Regions from separate parts of the Microbacterium immunditiarum genome, predicted to be linked through region 1. Evidence: predicted binding sites of a transcription regulator. Region 1 holds the regulator's gene; the other holds the start of a gene.

Region 1 (4,407 bases):
GACGACGCGGTCAAGACCGCGTACGACAAGCTGTCGCAGTCCCAGTCGCAGCTCGGCGAGGCGATCTACCAGGCCGGCCAGGCGGCCGGTCAGAACCCCGACCCGGCGGCTAACGAGCCCGGTGGCGGCAACGTGCCGAACCCCGAGGAGGACGTGATCGACGCCGAGGTCGTCGACGACGAGGACGAGAAGAAGTAACCATGGCTGACAAGGACCGAAACGCGAATCCCGGGCCCGGAGGGCCCGACGGCGAAGAGGTCCGTCCGGACGAGGAGGGGTCGGAGGCTCAGGCCTCCGGCCCCGTCCCGCAGGACGGAGCGGATGCCTCGGCCCAGGCCGAGGCGCACGACGAGCTCACGGTCGACGACATCCTGGGTGCGCCCCAGAATGCGGATGCCGCGGCCGAGGACGCCGTGATCGCAGACCTGGAGTCGCAGCTGCTGAACGACCTCAAGCGCCTGCAGGCGGAGTACGCGAACTACCGGCGGCGCACCGAGGAGCAGCGCGAGGTCGAGATCGAGCGTGCGAAGGGCTCGGTCGCGAAGGGGCTGCTGCCCGTCCTCGACGACCTCGACCGCGCCGAGAAGCACGGCGACCTCGAGGAGGGCTCGGCCTTCTCCGTGATCGCCGAGAAGGTCCGCGGCGTTGCCGCGCGCATGGGGCTCGCCGCCTACGGCGAGGCCGGCGAGCCGTTCGACCCGCAGCAGCACGAGGCGATCTTCCAGGCGCCGACGCCCGGCACGAGCGAGCCGACGGTGCTCGAGGTGGTCGAGGTGGGCTACCGCCTCGGCACGGTCGAGTTGCGCCCCGCGAAGGTCGTCGTGGCAGTGCCGGCTGATCCTGAGGCGAGCTCGGGGGGCCAGGCATAGCCCATGGCCAGCCAGGACTGGTTCGACAAGGACTTCTACAAGACGCTCGGCGTGTCCAAGGAAGTGTCCGACGCGGATCTGAAGAAGACCTATCGCAAGCTCGCGCGCAAGTACCACCCCGACAGCAACCAGGGTGACGCGGCGGCCGAGGCGAAGTTCAAGGAGATCAGCGAGGCCTACTCGGTGCTCTCCGACCCCGAGCAGCGCACCGAATACGACCAGATCCGTGCGATGGGCTCGGGCGCGCGGTTCACCGCGGGCGGCCAGGGCGCGGGCGGATTCGAGGACGTGTTCTCGATGTTCGGCCAGGGTCGAGGTGCGCGCTACGAGACCGGGGACTTCGACGACATCTTCTCGATGTTCAACCAGCAGCCCACCGGCGGCTTCGGCTCGGGTCGCTTCGGCCAGCCGAGCGGGGGCTTCCGCGGCTACGGCGGGCCGACGCGCGGTGCCGACGTCACGGCGCGCACGACGATCGACTTCATCACCGCCACGAGGGGCGAGACGATCACGCTCCAGGGCGAGGACGGCAAGCCGTTCAAGGTGAAGATCCCGGCCGGCGTCGCCGACGGTCAGCGCATCCGGCTGCGCGGCCGCGGCCGCCCGTCGCCGGACGGCGGCGAGAACGGCGACATCGTGGTGCTCGTGACGGTGCGCCCGCATCCGGTCTTCACGCGCGACGGCCTCAATCTGCGCGTGACCGTCCCGGTCACGTTCACCGAGGCGGCGCTCGGCGCGACGATCGAGGTTCCCACGCTCGGCGGTGACCCCGTGAAGCTGCGTGTCGCGCCCGGCACGCCGTCCGGCCGTGTGCTGCGGGTGAAGGGCCGCGGCGTGCAGACGCAGAAGGGCACGGGCGACCTCCTCGCAGAGGTCCAGGTGGTCGTGCCGTCGCACCTCGACGACCGGGCACGCGAAGCGCTCGAGCGCTTCCACGACCTCGAGCCGAAGGAGAACCCGCGGACGGACCTGATGGCGAAGGCCAAGGGCTGATGTGCGGCGGACGGTGGTGAGAAGCGATGGGTGAGCACGACGAGATCGACGAAGAGGCGCCGATCCTCTCGATCGCCGTCGCCGCCGAACTGTCGGGGCTGCATCCGCAGACTCTTCGGCAGTACGACCGGCTGGGCCTCGTCGTGCCCGCTCGCACGCAGGGCGGGTCCCGCCGGTACTCGCTCCGTCACGTCGAGCAGCTGCGCCAAGTGGCGCGGCTGTCGGGTGACGGCATGAGCCTCCCCGCGATCGCGCGCATCCTCGAGCTCGAGGAGCGCGTGCGCGTGCTCCATCGCCAGGTCAGCGAGCTCGAGCAGCGCGTGCGCGCCGAGCTCGAGAACCGCCCCGGCGCGCGCGTGTTCGCCGCCGGCCCGACCGGCGCGGTCGTGCGCCTGCGCCACGGAACGCGCGTGCGTCGCGCGACCGACATCGTGCTGTGGCGGCCGCGGCCCGGGGTCGCGCTGCCCCCCGAAGAGGAGTGATCCGGCGGCGCATCCGCCGCCTCGTCAGAGCGGTCGCTCCAGGTGGTACGACCCCTCCCGTGAGACGCCGACCAGCCGCCAGCCGCCGGCCATGAGCGGGCTCAGCGCGCCCCGGAGCGCGAGGCGCCACAGGCGCGCCGCATCCGGATCGCGCGTCCGCAGCCCCTCGATGTCGCGCGGGATGTCGACGCGCACCGCCGCGGCATCCGCCGGCAGCGGCAGCGCCGCGGGCCGGTCGTCCGCCACGACGAGAACCGGTGGCGCACCGGTGTCGACCTCGCCCGACGCCGGCTCGTCGTCGAGGGTCCACTCGATGAGCATCCGGTCGCTCTCCTGACCGGCGTTCACGCCGTCGCTCATGACGCCGTAGAAGTCGGAGAGATAGCGGATGCCGCGCGCTGCGAGCGTCTGGACGTTGAAGTACGCGTTGCGTGCGACGAGCGGGTCGAAGGTCCACGTCATGCGGCGCGCTCCGTGCTCGAGTGCCCACGCCCGCTGGTGGAACTTGAGCGCGCGCCCGACGCCGCGACCCGCGACCGCGGCGTCGACGCCCGTGATGTGCGAGTGGAGCGCGGATTCCGCCGGCGGGTGGAAGAACCCGACGCTCGCGCCGATGAGGCGGCCGCCGCGGAACGCGCCCGCGACGTAGTTGTCGCTGTGCGCGAGCGCCACGAGGAGCCCGGGGTTGACGTGCGAGCGATCGACGTCCACCCGCCAGACGCGCGCGAACAGCGCGGATGCGTCGACCATCTCGTCGGGCGACGAGAGGAGACGGATGTCCGCACCGGCGGCCTCGGCGAGTCGGGCGGCGTCGTCGCGCGCGGTCGCCACGAGGCGCCCCTGCTCGAGGGTCACGGTCATGACGGCGCCACTGCCGGGAGGAAGCGGTAGCCCATGTACGCGCCGCCCGGCACGGGGCGGAACTGCGACCACCCCGCGAGGTCGGGCGTCGTGAACGCCCACACGCCGTCCACGTCGGACGGCACGAGGTCGATGAGCGTGGCCGGCGGCGCCTCGCCCGTGCGCAGAAGGTCGGTCAGGGGCGTCACCTCCAGCTGGAAGCCGGACTCCTTCTGCGCCACCAGGACGTGCGTGCCGGCGGTGCGGTACTCGCCGAGGGGCGCGTCGCCGCCGCGATCGCCCGCCGCGAGAGGATCCGCGATCACCGTTCCGTCGACGAGCTGCGCCGCCTCGGCGAACAGGTCGTGGTAGAGCCCGTCCGCGTGGCCGCCGGTCGTGAGCAGCGCGATCGCGGTGCGGGCGCCGGGAAGGATCCGGAGGTACGCGCGCTGGCCGATCGTGCCGCCGTCGTGGCCGTAGACGGTCCGTCCGTTCCAGTCCTGCAGGAACCAGCCGAGGCTCCACGCGGCGGTGGAGGTCACGGCATCGCGCAGGCTCACCTGCTCCTCGAGCATCGCGTGGTGGGCGGCCTCCGACAGGATGCGCGTGCCGTTGGGGGCGACCCCGCCGCGCATCGCCGCCGCCGCGAACGTGAGCAGGTCGCCCACACTCGCGTCGATGAGTCCGGCGGGGCCCATCGACCGCGTGATCGGCCACACGGGGACGGGCGCCGCGAGCGCGCCGGCGCCGGTGTGGCCGGTCGCCGTAGCGAAGCGCGGCACATCGTCGAGCAGCGTCACGGTCTGCGTCAGGCCGAGCGGCTCGATGATCCAGCGACGCAGCGCCTCGTCCCACGTCGTGTCGCGCAGGGCCTCGACGATGCGGCCGGCGAGCACGAAGCCCGAGTTGCAGTACGAGAAGCGCTCGCCGACCGGCGTGATCTGCGCCGCGGTCGACAGCGATGCCACGTACCGCTCGACGCAGTCGTCGCCGCGTCCGGTGTTCGTGAAGAGGTCGCCGTCCATGCCGCTCGTGTGGGTGAGCAGGTGCCGCACGGTGATGCGCTCGGACGACTCGGGGTCGGCGGTCGTGAAGTCGGGCAGGACGCTGCGCACGGGTGCGTCGAGGTCGAGGAGCCCCTCGTCGACGAGCTGCATGACGAGGATCGCCGTCCACACCTTGGTGATGGAGCCGATCTGGAACACGGAGTCGAGCGTCGCGGG
Region 2 (4,407 bases), 780 kb from region 1:
GTAGCGCCCGAGCAGGAGCCCCGCGATCTGCGTCGCGACGAGCGACGCGCGCAGCTCGGCATCCGGAGCGTCGAGCCCCTCGGCGATGCGGCCGATCAGCTCCCGCGAGAGGAACCCCGCGAGCAGCGGTGTCGTGAGGCGATTGCCGAGGGTCGCGCGCAGGAGCGCGACCCCGCGCTTCTGCACGTCGGGGCGCTCCCACATCTCGAGCACGTACCGCACGATGCGCTCGCCGATGTCGTCGCGCGGCCCGTCGAGAAGGCGGGGCACGTCGACATCCGGCCGGACCGGCGCGTCGACGATCTCGGTGAGCAGGTCCGCCTTCGTGCCGAAGTAGTGGTGCACGAGCGCGGCGTCGACGCCCGCGCGCGCCGCGATCCCGCGCATCGTCGCACCGTCGTAGCCGAGGTCGCCGAACTCCTCCGCCGCGGCGGCGAGGATGCGGTCGCGCGCGTCGGACGACCCTCCGCGCGGTCGCCCGCGACGGCGCTTCGCGGTCGGCACGACATACTCCGGCATGGCGTCAGCATAGGCCGGGACCGTCACCAGCGGTTGTGCACGTCCTCCGCCCAGCCTGCGATTCCGTCGAAGTGGACGACCTCTCCCCCGTCGACGCGGAACATGCCCGACCAGTGCCCGAAGCACTGGTCGGTGCGCGCCGAGATCACGCCGAGGTTCGTCCTCGACTGCTTGTTGTAGAACGGCGTGAACGTCGCGTCGAGGCCGCCGCCGGTGATGCGCCACGGGCGGTGCCAGTCGCCGAGGTCGTACTCCCACGCGAGCTCGTGGTGGATCTTGTGCAGGCGCCCGTCGACAAGCATCGAGTTCTCCGTCGACCCCGTGCCGTCGGTCCACCTCCCACCGACCTGCACGCCGATCACGCGCCCGTTCGAGACGCCCGAACCGGCGCCCCAGTTCCACCTCACGTCGTAGGGCCAGCGGCCGCGGCCGTGGTCGAGCACTGCCCAGGACTGCCCCGCCGGCACCTCGCGCGTCACGCCGTCGAGCGTGAGCGTCCCGCGCGCCGGGCGCGCGACGTCCTTCACCGTGTACTGGAACCGCGTCGCGCTCCACGGCACGACGACCGCGAGCCGCTCGTGCCCGTCCGGCTGCTCCGCGACGACGTCGAACTCCGCCCCCGGGATGCGAGCGCGTAGGCGCGTGCCGCCGTCCACTTCGTCGATGTCGATCTCGAGATCCTTGGCGCGTGCCCTGGCCGGCCCCGCCTCGAGGCGCGGCGCGAGATCGACGCCCCGCGCGGGCAGCAGCGTCGCGTTGCGGGACCATGTGCGCTCGCGCACCCTGTCGAGCACCCACACCTCGTGCACCGCGGCGTAGTCGATCGACGAGACGGTGAGGGCGAGGATGTGCGTCGGGGTGATGACGTTCCAGTACTCCCAGCGCTTGTTCCGGCCGAGTCCGCGGCCGATCCCGGAGGTGTCGACCAGCGGATGCCGCGCCCACCCGATCGCGTCGGTGTTGAGCCGCCCGTTGGGGCGCGTGAGCGACACCGGCGCGGTGAGCTCTCGCTCACGACGGGAGGCCGCGGTCGTGGGCGAGGTGCGCGCGGGCGCGGTGGAATCGGCGGTCATCGGCTTCCTTGCTGACGTTCCGGTTCGGGCTCCGTCGATCCTAGGCGACCCCGCTCCGCCAGGCACAAGCGCGCCGGTGGTGAAAGCGCCGGGCTGAATCGGCCTCCGCGACGTCTCCCAGACGCCCGATCCCCGTTTCCGCCCGGCGCTTTCACGCTTCGCCCGGGTACGCGCGCCCGAACACACGAAACGCCCCGGGCGGGGCCCGGGGCGTGTGGTGATGCGAGGCTACTGCTCGATCGGCTGTGGGGTCTCGCTGCTCTCGTGAGCTTCGATCGTGTGCGGGGCATCTTCGGTCGAGACCGGGATCTTGCGCGGCTTCGCCTGCTCGCTCACCGGAATCGTGACGCTCAGCACGCCGTTGCTGTAGCCGGCCGAGATGCGATCGGTGTCGATGCCCTGGCCGAGGTTGAGCTGGCGCACGAAGCTCGCCGCCTCACGCTCGCGCGTGATCCACTTGACGCCCTCGCCGGAGGGGAGTGTGCGCTCGGCGCGGATCGTCAGCAGCTGACCGTCGACGTCGATGTCGACCGAACCGGGGTCGATCCCCGGCAGATCGGCGGTCAGCACATAGTGATCCCCGTCGCGGTAGAGGTCCATGGGCATGCGCCTCGGCCCGCGTGCGGTCTCGAAGAGGCTCGACGCCAGCCGGTCGAGGTCGCGGAACGGATCGTATGTCGCCATCGGGGTCTCCTTCTCTTCTCTGAGGGTCCGAGTTGAGTCGACTCGACTCAACTGACACCAGGTTAGCACTCGGCCCCAGAGAGTGCTAACGAGATGATCGTTCGCCCACAGCGAACAAGCGGGATGGGGCCGCCGCTCAGCGTCGCTGGAAGGCGACGAGCCCCACGAGGTTCCCCTCGGAATCGCGCACGAACGCCTGCCACTCCTCGTGCCCCGCCGGGCCGAGCGTGTCGTCCTCGTGCGTGAAGATGACGTGCGGCTTCTCGACGACCTCGGCCAGCCCGTCGAGGCGCTCGATCGCCTCGTGCACGTTCTCGACGTGCAGGTAGATGAGCGACGACGGCGCGCTTCGGTCGAGCAGCAGCCGCACGCCGTCGAGGTCGAAGAAGAGGAGTCCGGGCGGGTCGAACCTCGCCGTCGGAGTGCGGTCGAGCAGCACGGTGTAGAACTCGGCCGCCCGATCGAGGTCGTCGGCGTGCTGGGCGATCTGAACGAGTCTCACGAGGTCAGTGTGACACGGGCCCCGCCTGTCAGAGGCGTGCCCGAGCGCGATCGCCACTCCTCACGGGTTGAGCTCACGATGAGCACGGGGGATGCGGCCCTGAACGATCGGTAGCGTTGACGCCATCTGCAACGGAGGAGGCACATGAGAATCGACGGCACGACTGCCCTCGTCACCGGCGGCGCCTCGGGCCTCGGAGCCGCGACCGCCGCGAGCCTGGCCGAGCGCGGGGCATCCGTCATCGCCCTCGACCTGCCGCAGGGCGTCGAGAAGGCCGAGCCGCACGACGGCGTGCGGCTGGTGGCAGGCGACGTCACGAGCGAAGACGACGTCCAGGCGGCGCTCGACGGGATCGATCCGGATGCCGCGCTGACGCGCGATGCGGGTGGTCGGCTGGCACGAGCGTAGGAGATGATGCGGAGGTAGGACGGATGCCGCGTCGGCCGTCCTCCCTCGGGCGCGTTTCCTACCCCGATGCACCCACGTCGCGACCCCGCCGTAGGGTGGCGCCATGCACACTCGCACCGATCCCAGGCTGCAGGTCGTGACCGGTCCGATGTTCGCCGGCAAGTCCGAGGAGCTGCTGCGGAGGGTCCGACGGGCGCAGATCGCGGGACTCGCGGTCGAGGTCATCAGCCACGCCCTCGACGATCGCCGAGGCGCCGGCCAGGTCAGCTCGCACTCGGGCCTCAGCGTGCCGTCGCGCGCGGTGTCGACTGTGGAAGAACTGTCTTCGTATGCGCGCGAGGGCGACCTCGACCTGGTGGCGATCGACGAGGCGCAGTTCTTCGGCGCCGACCTCGTGCCCGCGGTCGACGCGCTCGTCGCCGACGGGCTCACGGTGGTCGTCGCCGGCCTGTGCGTGACGTTCGACGGACGCCCGTTCGAGCCGCTGCCGTCGCTCATGGCGATCGCCGAGGACGTCGTCAAGCTCACCGCGGTGTGCACGGTGTGCGGGGCGGATGCCGCGTTCCACCAGCGCCTCGCTCCGGACGACGCCGGCGACCCGAACGTCCCCACTCGTGAGCAGGTCGGCGGCATCGAGTCGTACCAGGCGCGCTGCCGGCGCCACTTCACCGGGCGCAGGGCCCGGGGCTGACGCGAACGGTCAGCTCGCGCGGACACCGCCGTCCCGCAGCGCGGCGCCGACCTCCACGAGGTGCGGGATCGCCGCCTCGACCATGCCCATCGTGCCCGTGAGCGAGATGCGGAAGTGGCGCGGCTGGTCGAAGAGGGTCCCGGGCATGATGTAGACGCCGCGGGCGGCGAGCGCATCGCAGTACGCGACCGCGTCACCGCCGGGTGCCCGGCCCCACAGATAGAAGGTGCCCTCGGGCCGTGTGACCTCGAACGAGGCATCCGTCAATGCCGCGTAGAGGCGGTCGCGCTTGCGCGTGTACTCGGCGAGGTCGATCGAGACGGTCTCGAGCGCGGGCACGGAGTACTGCATGATCGCGTCGGGGAAGCCCCACCCGATCGCGAGCCCGATGGGCATGAGCGCTTCGCGCAGCTCGTCGCGCTCAGCGGCCGGGATGAGTGGCGACAGGGCGAGGTATCCGAGCCGCTGGCCCGGGGCGAGGAGGACTTTGCCGTAGCTGTAGTCGATGACGGTCCACGGGTACGAGCCGG

The links. Region 1 encodes HspR, which represses chaperone genes until heat shock. Its sites were predicted from a motif close to AAGTTGAGTCNNNNNGACTCAACTT; they were not measured.
Region 2: the regulator HspR is predicted to act here: its motif matches at 2,306-2,330, upstream of BJ991_RS05440 (Hsp20/alpha crystallin family protein).

Annotation. Positions count from the first base shown of each region.
Region 1 covers NZ_JACCBV010000001.1:444,499-448,905, reverse strand. Annotated here, with positions in the region: gene dnaK (molecular chaperone DnaK) at 1-198, shown strand, start outside; gene BJ991_RS02040 (nucleotide exchange factor GrpE) at 201-869, shown strand; gene BJ991_RS02035 (DnaJ C-terminal domain-containing protein) at 873-1,862, shown strand; gene BJ991_RS02030 (heat shock protein transcriptional repressor HspR) at 1,889-2,344, shown strand; gene BJ991_RS02025 (GNAT family N-acetyltransferase) at 2,369-3,205, opposite strand; gene BJ991_RS02020 (serine hydrolase) at 3,202-4,407, opposite strand, start outside.
Region 2 covers NZ_JACCBV010000001.1:1,224,375-1,228,781, reverse strand. Annotated here, with positions in the region: gene BJ991_RS05450 (TetR/AcrR family transcriptional regulator) at 1-519, opposite strand, end outside; gene BJ991_RS05445 (DUF2804 domain-containing protein) at 543-1,592, opposite strand; gene BJ991_RS05440 (Hsp20/alpha crystallin family protein) at 1,821-2,276, opposite strand; gene BJ991_RS05435 (methylmalonyl-CoA epimerase) at 2,413-2,778, opposite strand; gene BJ991_RS05430 (SDR family NAD(P)-dependent oxidoreductase) at 2,923-3,186, shown strand; gene BJ991_RS05425 (thymidine kinase) at 3,290-3,877, shown strand; gene BJ991_RS05420 (aminotransferase class I/II-fold pyridoxal phosphate-dependent enzyme) at 3,887-4,407, opposite strand, start outside.